3 regions of the Evansella cellulosilytica DSM 2522 genome follow, and region 1 is predicted to be linked to each of the others. Evidence: riboswitches for the same ligand, from Rfam matches in the RefSeq annotation. Region 1 holds a riboswitch; each other region holds the start of a gene.
What was found. A riboswitch is a leader RNA that binds a small molecule or an ion and turns the genes downstream of it on or off. The one in region 1 is predicted to bind thiamine pyrophosphate.

Region 2: linked by a shared signal. The riboswitch ahead of thiC (phosphomethylpyrimidine synthase ThiC) and the one ahead of thiD (bifunctional hydroxymethylpyrimidine kinase/phosphomethylpyrimidine kinase) in region 1 are both predicted to bind thiamine pyrophosphate.
Region 3: linked by a shared signal. The riboswitch ahead of tenA (thiaminase II) and the one ahead of thiD (bifunctional hydroxymethylpyrimidine kinase/phosphomethylpyrimidine kinase) in region 1 are both predicted to bind thiamine pyrophosphate.

Annotation. Positions count from the first base shown of each region.
Region 1 covers NC_014829.1:871,785-876,073, forward strand. Annotated here, with positions in the region: gene cshA (degradosome RNA helicase CshA) at 1-328, shown strand, start outside; gene BCELL_RS03910 (hypothetical protein) at 685-939, shown strand; gene thiE (thiamine phosphate synthase) at 1,023-1,673, opposite strand; gene thiD (bifunctional hydroxymethylpyrimidine kinase/phosphomethylpyrimidine kinase) at 1,646-2,488, opposite strand; TPP riboswitch at 2,584-2,792, opposite strand; TPP riboswitch at 2,928-3,032, shown strand; gene BCELL_RS03925 (thiazole synthase) at 3,108-3,875, shown strand; gene thiH (2-iminoacetate synthase ThiH) at 3,917-4,289, shown strand, end outside.
Region 2 covers NC_014829.1:3,934,083-3,938,371, forward strand. Annotated here, with positions in the region: gene BCELL_RS18150 (phospho-sugar mutase) at 1-681, opposite strand, end outside; gene BCELL_RS18155 (diguanylate cyclase) at 776-2,059, opposite strand; TPP riboswitch at 2,376-2,490, shown strand; gene thiC (phosphomethylpyrimidine synthase ThiC) at 2,630-4,289, shown strand, end outside.
Region 3 covers NC_014829.1:4,562,261-4,566,549, reverse strand. Annotated here, with positions in the region: gene BCELL_RS20855 (ABC transporter permease) at 1-325, opposite strand, end outside; gene BCELL_RS20850 (ABC transporter ATP-binding protein) at 322-1,083, opposite strand; gene tenA (thiaminase II) at 1,076-1,750, opposite strand; TPP riboswitch at 1,903-2,005, opposite strand; gene BCELL_RS22830 (hypothetical protein) at 2,303-2,473, shown strand; gene BCELL_RS20840 (H-type small acid-soluble spore protein) at 2,607-2,786, opposite strand; gene BCELL_RS20835 (VanZ family protein) at 3,224-4,289, shown strand, end outside.

The DNA of each region.
Region 1 (4,289 bases):
TGCTGCGAGTAAACAATTAACTGGAGAAGCTAAACAACTTCTTGAAGAATTTGACCCAGTTGTACTTGTATCCGCAGCATTACAAATGGTGACGAAAGAGCCAAGTAAGAAACAGGTGAAAATCACTGGCGAAGCACCGGTTCGTTCTAAAAAGCGTCCATCGGGCGGCGGTGGCGGCGGTCGCAGTGGCGGCGGGAAACGTCGTAAAGACCGTGGAACTGGTGGCGCACGAATCAATGCGAAAAAGCGTACCTCAAAGCAAGATCGCGATAGAGATAGAGGTCGCGGCGGCGGACGAGACCGTGATGGAAGAGGACGTAAAAAATAAAATATTAGTTGCTACACTTGGCTGTACGAAGTGAGTAACAAATTAAATAAGACAAGGACATCGCTTACTACCAAAAGGTGATGTCCTCGTCTTTTTTTTATTACGAAGTTTTTGTTAGAGCAGATAGCGCAGGAAAAAGAAAGAGAAAGTGCCGATAGAGCGCCTGTGAGAAATGTATGTACACAATTTCGCTCGAGCCCCTTCAATGTGATAGCGTTAATCACTACAGCCCCATCGCTAGCCACCCTTCCAATTATAAAAATAAACAATCTATTCTAACACCTAAGTTAAACATCATAAAACTAAATAACAGTTAATATACCTTTAATAACGTTGAATGAAGAGAGGTGGAAGGCTTGGCATATCAAGCACCGGTAAAAAGTCCTGGTATAGCCGCTGTATTAAGTGCACTTTGGACGGGATTAGGTCAAATTTATAACGGGCAAATAGCAAAAGGTGTGCTCTTGATGTTTATCCAATTTATAAACGTACTCCTAATGTTCGTTATTATTGGTTTTTTTACTTATTTTGCTGTATGGATTTTCGGAATGATAGATGCTTATAAAACGGCAGAATTTATTAATCGTGGTGGGGGAGGGAGAAAAATATAAGGAGAATTTGTTTAGATTAATGCAGTCCTTAAACACAAAAAAACTAGTGAAAGACAAATCATTCACTAGTTTTTTAAGTATGTTTATTTCCATGCTTCATTAAGCATTTTTACAGCATCGCTAGGATCGTTAGCGGAGGAGATAGCAGAGATAACGGATAGCCCATCTGCTTTACCATGAACGACTTGAGTAGCATTTTCGACATTGATTCCCCCAATTGCAACGATTGGAGCATCAATGCCCTCATGGCGAAGCTCTTCGATAAAGTGAGGGCCACATACTTCCCGTGTATCAGCTTTAGATGATGTAGGAAAAACGGGACCTACACCTAAATAATCGGCGCCACTTGCTAATGCTGCCTTCGCCTCATCTAATGTATGTGCAGATACGCCGAGAATACGGTCACCAATTTTCTTGCGTACCTCTATTATGTTATCGTCCTCTTGTCCAATGTGAACGCCATCAGCATCTAGCTCTATCGCAAGATCAATGTCATCGTTTACGATAAAAGGAATAGATGCTTTTTGACATAGCTGTTGCAGCTCTCTTGCAAGAGTGATCTTAGACTCACCTGTTAGTGCACCATTTCCTTTTTCACGAAACTGAAAAATGCTGATGCCACCTTCAATCGCTTGTTGGAGAACAGTAGGAAGCGAACCATGAACGTTAGTGCTCCCGGCAATAAAGTAAACCTTTAAGAAATCTTTCATTTTGTCGGAATTGATTCTTGCCATGTTTTCCCCTCCGTGCTGTCTAAATGATATTGGCGATGCGCACCGTGATGTGTAGGACCATGGCCACCACCGATGTTTAAGGAGTGCTTAATTGCTAAATGAATAAACTTCTTTGCATTCTCAATCGAAGCAAATAAAGTATTACCTTTTGCTAGCTCTGCTGTTACTGCAGAAGCAAATGAGCAGCCTGTTCCATGAGTGTTTTTTGTATCGACTTTAGGTGTTTCAAAATAATGAAAGCTACTACCATCAAAGAACAAGTCGACCATGTTATCACTTGAAGCATGCCCCCCTTTTATGACGACGCTTTTTACTCCCATGTTTAAAAAGTCTTTGGCAGCAGTTTTACGATCATCAAGGGAAGTAATTGCACGTCCAGTGATTGCTTCAGCCTCAGGGATGTTCGGTGTTGCGACAGTTGCTAAAGGGAGTAGCTTATTTACTAAAGCCTCAATCGATGAATCGGTTAATAACGAAGCACCTCCCTTTGCGATCATGACGGGGTCTATCACAACGTTATTCCATTTGTAGTGCTTTATTTTTTCTGCCACTAACTCAATTCTTTTTTCATCAAATAACATCCCCGTTTTCACAGCATCGACACCAATATCATCAGCAACAGAGGTGATTTGCTGTTCAATGGCCTTTAGCTCTAACGGGTAAACCCCTTGTACTCCAAGCGTATTTTGTGCTGTAATCGCGGTGATGGCCGACATCCCAAAAACTTGAAGCTCCTGAAATGTTTTTAAGTCTGCCTGAATTCCGGCGCCTCCACCACTATCAGACCCCGCAATTGTTAATGCGCGTGCTAACATACTATCTCCGCCTTTCAATAATATATGAAAAATAGATGTAAGTTTACGTAACGAAAAAACACCGTGCAAATAGGAACGGTGTTTTCAAAATAGAAATGCTATCCGCTCCACTTTCCTACGCTAGCATAAACTAGATCAGGTTCTAAGGGATTAAGGTTTCCTTATCTCAGCCCAGTGTGGCACGAGGCCAGCGAATGGCAATGGCTCCGTTCGTTGCGAGAACACTATGAGAAACCACTCATAGTAGAGTTTCAAAAGATTGAACGACTACGCTCATTGCTTTGAGGCACCCCTAGTGGTAAGAAAAATGTCATTCGTTATGTAAGGCTATCGTATCATACATTTATGGATAAACGAAGTCATTACATAGCTGGATTTTGACGTAATGTATTGGTTCACAAGGATGCGCATGTCTGTTATGATGTAACCATAAGATTTATAGTAAAGCTAGGGGTGCCATTGAAAAAAGTGGCTGAGAGGTGAATTCCAACTCTTTGAACCTGAATTGGTTAATGCCAACGGAGGGAAGCTTGTAAACGACTTATACTAGCGTTTAACAAGCTTACCTAATTTGGTAGGCTTTTTCTTATTAGCTTTTAAAAGAACTGGGGGAAAAATGATGAATGATATATTAACGATTGGTGGAAAAGAGTTAACTAATAGGTTATTTGTTGGTACCGGAAAGTTCGCTGATCATAAAGAAATGGGAGCAGCTATTACAGAGTCAAATTCTGAAGTTGTAACCGTTGCACTAAGGCGTGTCGATGTGGAAAGTAATGAAGAAGACATATTACACGATATTCCAAAACAAGTAACGCTTATGCCTAATACGTCTGGCGCGAGAACGGCAGAGGAAGCGATTCGAATTGCTAGAATGGCTAAAGCAGTAGGTATGGGTAACTGGATTAAAATTGAAGTCATTTCAGATCATAAATACTTATTACCGGATAACGAAGAAACGACGAAGGCAACAGAGGTTTTAGCAAAGGAAGGCTTTGTTGTTTTACCTTATATGAGTCCAGACTTAATGGCTGCAAAACGTATGGTAGATGCAGGAGCAGCAGCAATTATGCCGCTTGGCGCACCAATTGGCTCAAACAAAGGAATTAGAATGAAAGAAATGATTCAAATCATGATAGATGAAATTGACCTTCCAATCGTTGTTGATGCAGGTATCGGCAAGCCATCAGAGGCTGCAGAGGCAATGGAAATGGGAGCGGATGCTGTCCTTGTAAACACGGCGATTGCAACAGCTACTGACCCAGTACAAATGGCAAAAGCATTCGATATGGCAGTAAAAGCAGGAAGAATAGGTTATTTATCCGGCTTAGGACCAGTATCTGCGAAGGCGCATGCTAGCTCACCATTAACGGGCTTTTTAGGATAAAAAAGATGACAAAATCCCATTAAAACGAAAGGATCGATTTCATGAGTTTTTATGAGAAATTTGAAACGGTAAAGGATCTTCCTTTTGACGACATGTTTTCATCTGTCTCTATTAGAGATGTTGAAAAAGTACTTCAAAAGGAGCGATTAACAGAGGAAGACTATTTTGTACTTTTATCTCCTGCAGCGGAGAATTATTTAGAAGAGATGGCACAGAAGGCCCACCAATTGACTGTACAGCACTTTGGAAAAACGATAGGGCTATACTTGCCACTTTATTTATCTGATTACTGTGTGAATATATGTAAATATTGTAGCTTTAGCTTTAACAATGATTTTCCTAGAAGACGACTTACAATGGAGGAGATCCATAAAGAAGCAAAAATTATTGCCGATATGGGTATCAAACATATCA
Region 2 (4,289 bases), 1.6 Mb from region 1:
TTCATTAATGACTTCTTGGTTTTCGACAAGTGTCATTAGTTGTTGATAATAAGCTTCATCAACTTGCTTGTCTATGTATGTGAGTGTACCAGCCTCTAGTAGTTCTGCTTCTTCCTTTACAGGAACCTCTAACTCATTTTCTATTTTATTGACATAGTCGATGATCTCATTCGCCATTTCTGGTGGTACTTGTCCACCGTCTGGACCATACACTTTATAGCCGTTGTATTCAGGAGGGTTATGACTAGCAGTGACGACAATTCCAGCATATGCATGTAAATATCTTACAGCGAAAGAAAGCTCTGGTGTCGGACGTAGGCTAGAGAATACGTAAGTTTTTATACCGTGATAGCCTAATGTTTTTGCAGCCTCTAGGCTGAATTCTGGGGACATATGTCTTGAATCGTAAGCAATTACGACACCTCTGTTGATCGCCTCTTCACCTTCTGCAAGTATATATTGCGCTAAACCTTCTGTAGCTTTACGTACTGTATACAAATTCATTCTGTTCGTACCAGCACCTAGTTCTCCTCGTAATCCACCTGTTCCGAATTCTAAGTTTTTGTAAAATGCGTCCTCTAGCTTTGCCTCATTATCCTTTAATTGATCAAGCTCGTCTTTGTACTCCTTTAATAAATTCGGTGTGTTCATCCATTTTTCATAGTTTTGCTTCCAGCTCATCTAAATATCTCCTTTTTACATAAAATTATCATTATCATTTTATCAAAAAAACACATTTGAACATACATCATTTCGTTTCACCAATAATAAACCATTAATATAAACTAGCGTCATACCACTTATATTGATTACGTCCATTATTTTTTGCATCATATAAAGCAATGTCAGCATGCTTCAACAACGTTTCCATCGTATCACCATCTTCTGGATAGAGAGCAATGCCTATACTTGCAGTAATTTCCCATTCTCCACCGGAAAGTGGCCATGGCTCATTAATGACCTTTAACAAACGTTGTGCAACATCACTCACATGTTGTTTACTATTCATTTGTGACAACAAAATATTAAACTCGTCACCACCTATCCTCGCAATCATATCATCTTTTTGCAGTTCAGAATGTAAACGTTTTGCGACAGATTGCAAAAACTTATCTCCTGCATCGTGACCATGCGCATCGTTTAATTGTTTAAAATTGTCGCAGTCTAAAAACAAACATGCCATGCTTTCACTATTCTTTTTTGCTCTTTCAAGTGACATGAGCATATATTCTTTAAAAAAACCTCTATTCGGCAATCCAGTTAACGGATCATGGTAAGCCATAAAGCGTATTTCTTTTTCATATTCTTTACTTTCTGTTATATCTTTTGCCACTATTAGCATCTTACTTATTTTACTTCCAATTTCAAAAATAGGAATAATATCAACCTTTAGCCATAAGATGCTACCATTCTCATGCTGAACATCCATTTCTATAGAAACTGTCTCTTTTTTACATAAGGCACTTTCAAATTGTTTCTTAAATTCTTCCTTTTTGCCACAATCATGAAACTGTCCAAATACAGAGTGGGATTTATCTATAGGATGATAACCTAATATTTTTTTAAATGAAGGAGATGCATATATAAGGTTTCCATCACTATCAACCAACTGTATTAAGTTTGTTGAGTTTTCAGCAATTAACCTATACCTCTCTTCACTTTCTTCAAGTCGCTTCTCCATTTTTTTTCGTATTGATATATCACGTGTAACGGATAAAATATATGTAATTTCTTTTTTCTCTTCATCAAATATCGGGGTTAATATCGATTCTCCTATATCCCCATTTGCTGTAATCGCCTCAAATGTAATGGATTTTCTCTCTTGAAGTACTTGGCGATATTGATTCATCAAATATTCTGCTCTATCCTTTGGCAATACTGTATCTATCGTTTCCCCAATTGCCCTTTCAGTTAAACCGCTAAGCTTCATTCCTTCTATATTCATGACAGTGTAATAAAAAGTATTATTTTTCACTTCCATTACATAAATAGCATCAACCATGCAGTTTATAAATTTCACAAACTCCTGCTTATGCGTTTGAAATAAAGACCGTAACATCCTTCCCCTCCAAACATTCATCACTCTTTTGCACTTGCATAACAATAATCATACTGTTTTTTCATCATAAATGAAACAATTTCTGACAGGTAATGCGAGTAGTAGTCATCTCCTCACCATTTTACGATATTCCCCTGGAAATAATATGTTTATTTTTTATATTTTTTGTAAAATCATGCGATTCATTGTATTCCTAAAGAAACTTTGATTTAGACATACTGATATTAGCTGCCTCTTATTGCGGAAAGGAAATTATAATCTCCTCTTCCATTTTTACGGAAATGTCTGTATACTTTAAATTGAAAGAAAATTGAATAGCAATAACTAGGGGTGTCCAATGAGTTGGGCTGAGAGAAAAGCACGTTGAAGCTTTTTGACCCTCAGGACCTGATCTAGTTCATACTAGCGTAGGGAAGTTCATGCAGTTACTATCTTGAAAACTACTTCTACTATTACGAAGCCGGGTCCGTCCATAATGGATTCCGGCTTTTTTGTTTGTTGTCATTAGTTTCCAACGCTACGTACTGTGCTAAATCTGTCCTCATTACAAAAAAAGGGAGAGATTTTTTTATGGCAAAAGAAGCATCTTTACAAGAGCAAAACATTTCAATTATGTCTAACTTTGAAGGAAGTCAAAAGGTTTACGTACAAGGCTCACGTGAGGATATTCGAGTACCTATGCGAGAAATTACGTTAGATCCTACGTCAAGCACTTTTGGTGAAGAAGAAAACGATCCAGTGCGTGTTTACGACACTAGTGGTCCTTACACAGATCCTCATGCAAAGGTAGACGTTAGAAAAGGACTTCAACCAATACGTAGGAGCTGGATTCTTGAACGAGAAGATGTGGAAGAATATGACGGTAGAGAAATAAAGCCAGAGGATAATGGCTATAAAGACGAAAATGATCCTAGGAGCAATCATGAAATTTTCTCAGGGCTGAACCGTAAGCCACTGCGAGCAAAAAAAGGTAAAAATGTGACCCAGCTTCATTACGCGAAAAAAGGAATCGTCACTCCTGAAATGGAGTATATCGCGATACGTGAAAACTTATCACCTGAATATGTTCGAGATGAAGTGGCACGTGGACGCGCAATCATTCCATCGAATATTAATCACCCTGAGTCAGAGCCAATGATTATTGGTAGGAACTTTCACGTGAAAATTAATGCGAATATTGGGAATTCTGCGGTATCTTCCTCTATCGTTGAAGAAGTTGAAAAAATGACATGGGCAACGAGATGGGGTGCCGATACGATCATGGATTTGTCTACCGGGAAAAATATTCATACAACGCGCGAGTGGATCATTCGGAACTCTCCTGTACCGGTTGGAACTGTACCCATTTATCAAGCGCTTGAAAAAGTGAATGGGATTGCAGAGGATTTAACGTGGGAAGTATACCGCGACACACTCATTGAGCAGGCAGAACAAGGCGTTGACTACTTCACTATTCACGCAGGAGTCCTTCTTCGCTACGTCCCTTTAACTGCCGAGCGCATGACGGGAATCGTATCTCGCGGGGGCTCCATATTAGCACAGTGGTGTTTATTCCATCATGAGGAAAACTTTTTATATACTCACTTCGAGGAAATCTGTGACATTATGAAAGCATATGATATTGCGTTTTCTCTTGGTGATGGTTTACGACCTGGTTCTATTGCAGACGCCAACGACGAAGCACAGTTTGCAGAGCTAGAGACGTTAGGTGAACTAACACAAATCGCTTGGGAGCACGATGTTCAAGTAATGGTGGAAGGCCCTGGACATGTGCCAATGCATTTAATAAAGGAAAACATGGATAAGCAGCTAGAAACTTGTAAAGAAGCGCCATTCTACACGTTAGGACCGTTAACAACGGATATTGCTCCTGGTTACGATCATATTACGTCGGCTATTGGGGCAGCAATGATCGGCTGGTACGGAACGGCGATGCTTTGTTACGTAACACCGAAGGAGCACCTCGGTTTACCAAACCGTGATGATGTACGCGAAGGTGTAATCACTTATAAGATCGCAGCCCATGCCGCTGACTTAGCAAAAGGACACCCTGGTGCACAAAAACGCGATGATGCGTTGTCGAAAGCGCGTTTTGAGTTCAGGTGGAGAGATCAATTTAAATTAGCATTAGATCCAGAGCGCGCAATGGAGTATCACGATGAAACTTTACCTGCAGAAGGGGCAAAAACGGCACACTTCTGTTCGATGTGTGGTCCGAAATTTTGCAGTA
Region 3 (4,289 bases), 990 kb from region 1:
TTGGGGCAAGTGCAATAACAGGTATCGTTTGAGAAGAGATAATAATAGGATAAAGTGCCTTCTCTAACGTTTTACTCACATTCATCAATACCGCTAATCCTACTCCAAGAAAAATGGATAAAGATAAACCTGTTAAAATAACAGTGAGCGTAGCTGGCATATGGACGAGTAATAAACTACCTCTTAACTCCCAGAGACGAACAATAATTTGTGTAGGAGAAGGTAAAATAAAAGCCATGCCTATCGCCTTTGCGCTAATCTCCCAGGCAATGAGTACAATCAAAACAATCACTGTCGGTGCAATAAAATCCTTCCAATTTTTCATAGCTTTACCCTCGAACGAAGCTGATCAATTAATGCTTCTTTTAGTTCAATCACTTGTGGTTGATGAATATCCCGAATGTCTCTAGGACGGGAGAGCGGGACAGTCACTTCTTGTAAGCGAGTAACCGGCGTTTCGGTAAAAACGTAGATTCTATCAGATAAAAATAACGCTTCATCTACGTCATGAGTAATAAATAATACGGTAGATTTTGCCTTTTCCCATTTCTCTAACAACCATTCCTGCATCGATAATTTTGTAATTGCATCAAGAGAACTAAACGGCTCATCTAATAAAAGAATGTTTGAGCCAGAAAGCACGCTTCGTAAAAAAGATACTCTTTGTCTCATACCGCCAGATAATTCACTAGGAAATTTATTTTCAACTTCTTTTAGACCGAACTCAACTAGCAGTTTTCTAGCTTGTTCGTGAGCTTCATGCTTTTTTAACCCTTTAATTTCTAGTGGAAGTGCTGCGTTCTCTAAAATAGTACGCCATGGCATGAGCAAGTCTTGTTGCGGCATATAACCAACTTGACCGAGCCTATTTTCTACAACTCGCTCATTGATCAATACCTCACCATTTGATGGTTGTTCAAGCCCGGTAATTATCTTGAATAATGTACTTTTTCCAGAACCACTTGGACCAATAATACTTACGAATTCACCATCATTGACAGTGAAATGCAAGTTCTCTAATATGCTTTGCTCCGAGTTGTAGTAAAATGAAACATCGTGGAACTGAAGCGTCTTCTTACTCATCTGTCGGCCACATTTGCTTATTCCAGGACATATCCCAGAACATATATTCAAAACGAGTTGTATTTAAAAAGATTTCTTCAAGCTTTGCTAACTCGTCCTCTGTTTTTCCTTCCGTTAGTTCATCAAGTAAATTGATAGTCCATTCGGCTAACTGACCGAATTCCTCGGAGCTATACATTTGGATCCACTCGCCATAAAACTCATGCTCACTTGCACCAGGAATTTCATTTAATTCTTTACCAATTTCCCAGTAGCTCCACATACAAGGAAGCAAGGCTGTTACGAGGTCTGCAAGTGTACCGTTTTGTCCAACATGTAGCATGTAATGCGTGTATGCTAAAGTTGTCGGTGCTGGAGCAGCTTGCTCAAATTCCTCAGGCGTAATTCCAAACTTTTTCCCGTACTCTCTGTGTAGTGACATTTCTTCATTTAATGTTGAATCTAACAAGTTAGCAAATTTGCCCATTGTTTCTACATCCTTCGCTTTAACAGCACCAATCGCGAAAAGCTTTGCATAGTCAATGAGGTAAAGATAATCTTGAATCATAAAAAAACGAAACTTTTCTTTATCAAGCGTGCCGTCACCAATTCCTTGAACGAAAGGATGTGCATGGTTTTTACGCCAAATAGGCTGAAGCTTTTTGTGTAAACGTTCGCTAAATTTCATCTCGTACCACTCCTCATTTTTAATAAGTGTTACTGTCATATTCATACCACTTTGAAAACTAAGAGAAGAAATAAAAAAGCCACTTCTATTAGAAGAAGCGGCTTTGCTAACAATGTAAGAGACATATACGATGGCTGCAGTCGTATATTAATCATTGAAAAACACTTCTTCCCTACGCTAGTTCGAACTAGATCAGGTTATAAGGGTTAAGACTTATTTGTCTCTCTCAGCTATGTAGCACCCCTAGTAGTGAAAATATGAAGTTTATTCTGAAATATTTTATAACTCGTTAATAGTTGTATCATATAACTATAAGGACTTCAACCAAAACTATTTATTTAGAGTTCCTTCTATAGTCTTATATCATCATACTGGGAAATCGATTGTGGTAATGTTTATGGAGAATAAAATGCAATTATCATTTGTTTTGCTAAAATTTCTTTGTTTTAATAAGTATTTTCAATAAGCAAAATGTGTGCGATACTCGAATCAACAATAAATATCATGTTGAAGAAACGACTTCTGAAAAATGAACAACGTAGGGAGGGGAAAATGATACAATTCGTTTTATTGTTTAGTTCCTTTTTATTTATCGTTTTTTTAATATTGAGCATGGATCCAAGAATAAAACAAATGACCAAATTGTTCTATGTTTTTGTATTTCTTAGTGGAATTAATTTTTCAATACTTATTTATACGATTATGATTATTTTAACTATGTAAAGAAAGATGCATGAAACTTCTCCAAGAAAGTGTACCTTTGCGGTGGAAATGATGCCACGTGTAGTAGCAAGAAGAGCACTCACTATTATTTTAAAGACATGTGGCATCATTTATTCGCCGCTTTTAGTTTTTCTTATCCTTCTGTAAGTCCTTGTACATCTACATCTTGTTCATTTTCCATTTCATCTAAAGGAAAAATGCGGGCTTTGCCACTATTAGCATCTACTTCCTTAATATAAACTGGAATCCCATGATAAGAAACATTAATCATAGCAGGTGATTCGATGATTTCTTGTGCTCTTTGTGTGTCCATATTAGTCCCTCCTCATATAAAGTTACGTCAATATATTTTTTGAAGAAGGTTTATTATCTATACAGTAAAGATTTATAAATATAAAGCACGGGACGGTTCGTTGCTTCCATTGAATTTATTAGGGAACGTCCCTCTGCATCTCTATTAAAAGTCCAATATTGAGCATTTTTGTAGAAGAAAATAACAGAATGAGGGTTCCTCAGGTTTATGTAGGATTAAATAATAATGGAGGTTTCAATTTAATTGATTAAGAAATCAATTATTTTAGGAAAAAACAAACTATTTAAACTTTGGTTTCGTCTATATAAAGGGAAGGATTTGAAAAAATACCGGTTGATATAGGAATTTAATTCAAAAAAGAATCGTGCAAAACAAGCAGAGATTTATTAATCGAAATAATCGAAGCATATCTATTTTGTTGTCAGAGGGAGAAGGTAATGAGAATACAAGAAATTATGGGTATTTTGAGAGAGTATTTTTTACTAGCATTACTAGCATTAATTGTTTTAGGTATTATTATCTTTATAGGGTATTTCATTGTATATCGGAAACTTTTTAAGGGAAAGAAAGGTATTCCAATAAATAAATTATTTTTTGGAGGATTATTTATTGGTTATATCATCATGGTTATAGGAGTAACATTCTTGAATAGAGGTCCTAGTTTTCAAGGTGGGATGAATTTATCTCTTTTCAGTACATATAAAGAAGCTTGGCATAACTTTAGTATAAGGCATTGGCAGTTCGTCATATTAAACATCATTATGTTTGTGCCGTTTGGCATCCTTTTTCCACTATTACATTCACGATTTCAACGAGCAATTTGGGCAATTGGAGCTGCATTGTTATTTACCATATCCATTGAAAGTATCCAGTTAGTGACGGCATACGGTAATTTTGTCCTTGATGATTTATTTAACAATCTACTAGGGGCAATCATTGGATATGGCATCATTATAGGACTCATCACCTTAAAATCAAAGGGAATAATACATTCAGTGAAGTATTTTACCCCTTTATTTCTAGTAGTAATTTCATTTGTAAGTATTTTTACATACTATCATTTCAAGGAATTTGGAAATTTATCCATTGTACCTCTTTATAAGGCTAATATGTCGGAAGCGAAAATCACTGTTGATAAGGATCTGAACGATAATGGAACAGAAGTGTCAATTTATAAAGCACCTTCTTATACAAAGACAGCTGCTGATGAGTTTGTGGTAGATTTTTTTGAAAAAAAGAATGTGGATTCATCTAACATGGATGTTATTTACTATCAGCATGAAGGAGTTTATTGGATAAGAGAGGGAAGTTCTCATAATATATGGTTCAATTTCTTAGATGGAAGTTACAGTTATTCAGATTTTTCATATTTTGATGAAGATATAGAGCTCAAAGATGTAGATGAAGAAATCCTGTTGGAAAACTTAATACAACTTGGCATACATATACCTCAAGACGCATCTTTTCAAAAAAATGATACTGGAAGCTATGAGTGGATTGTAG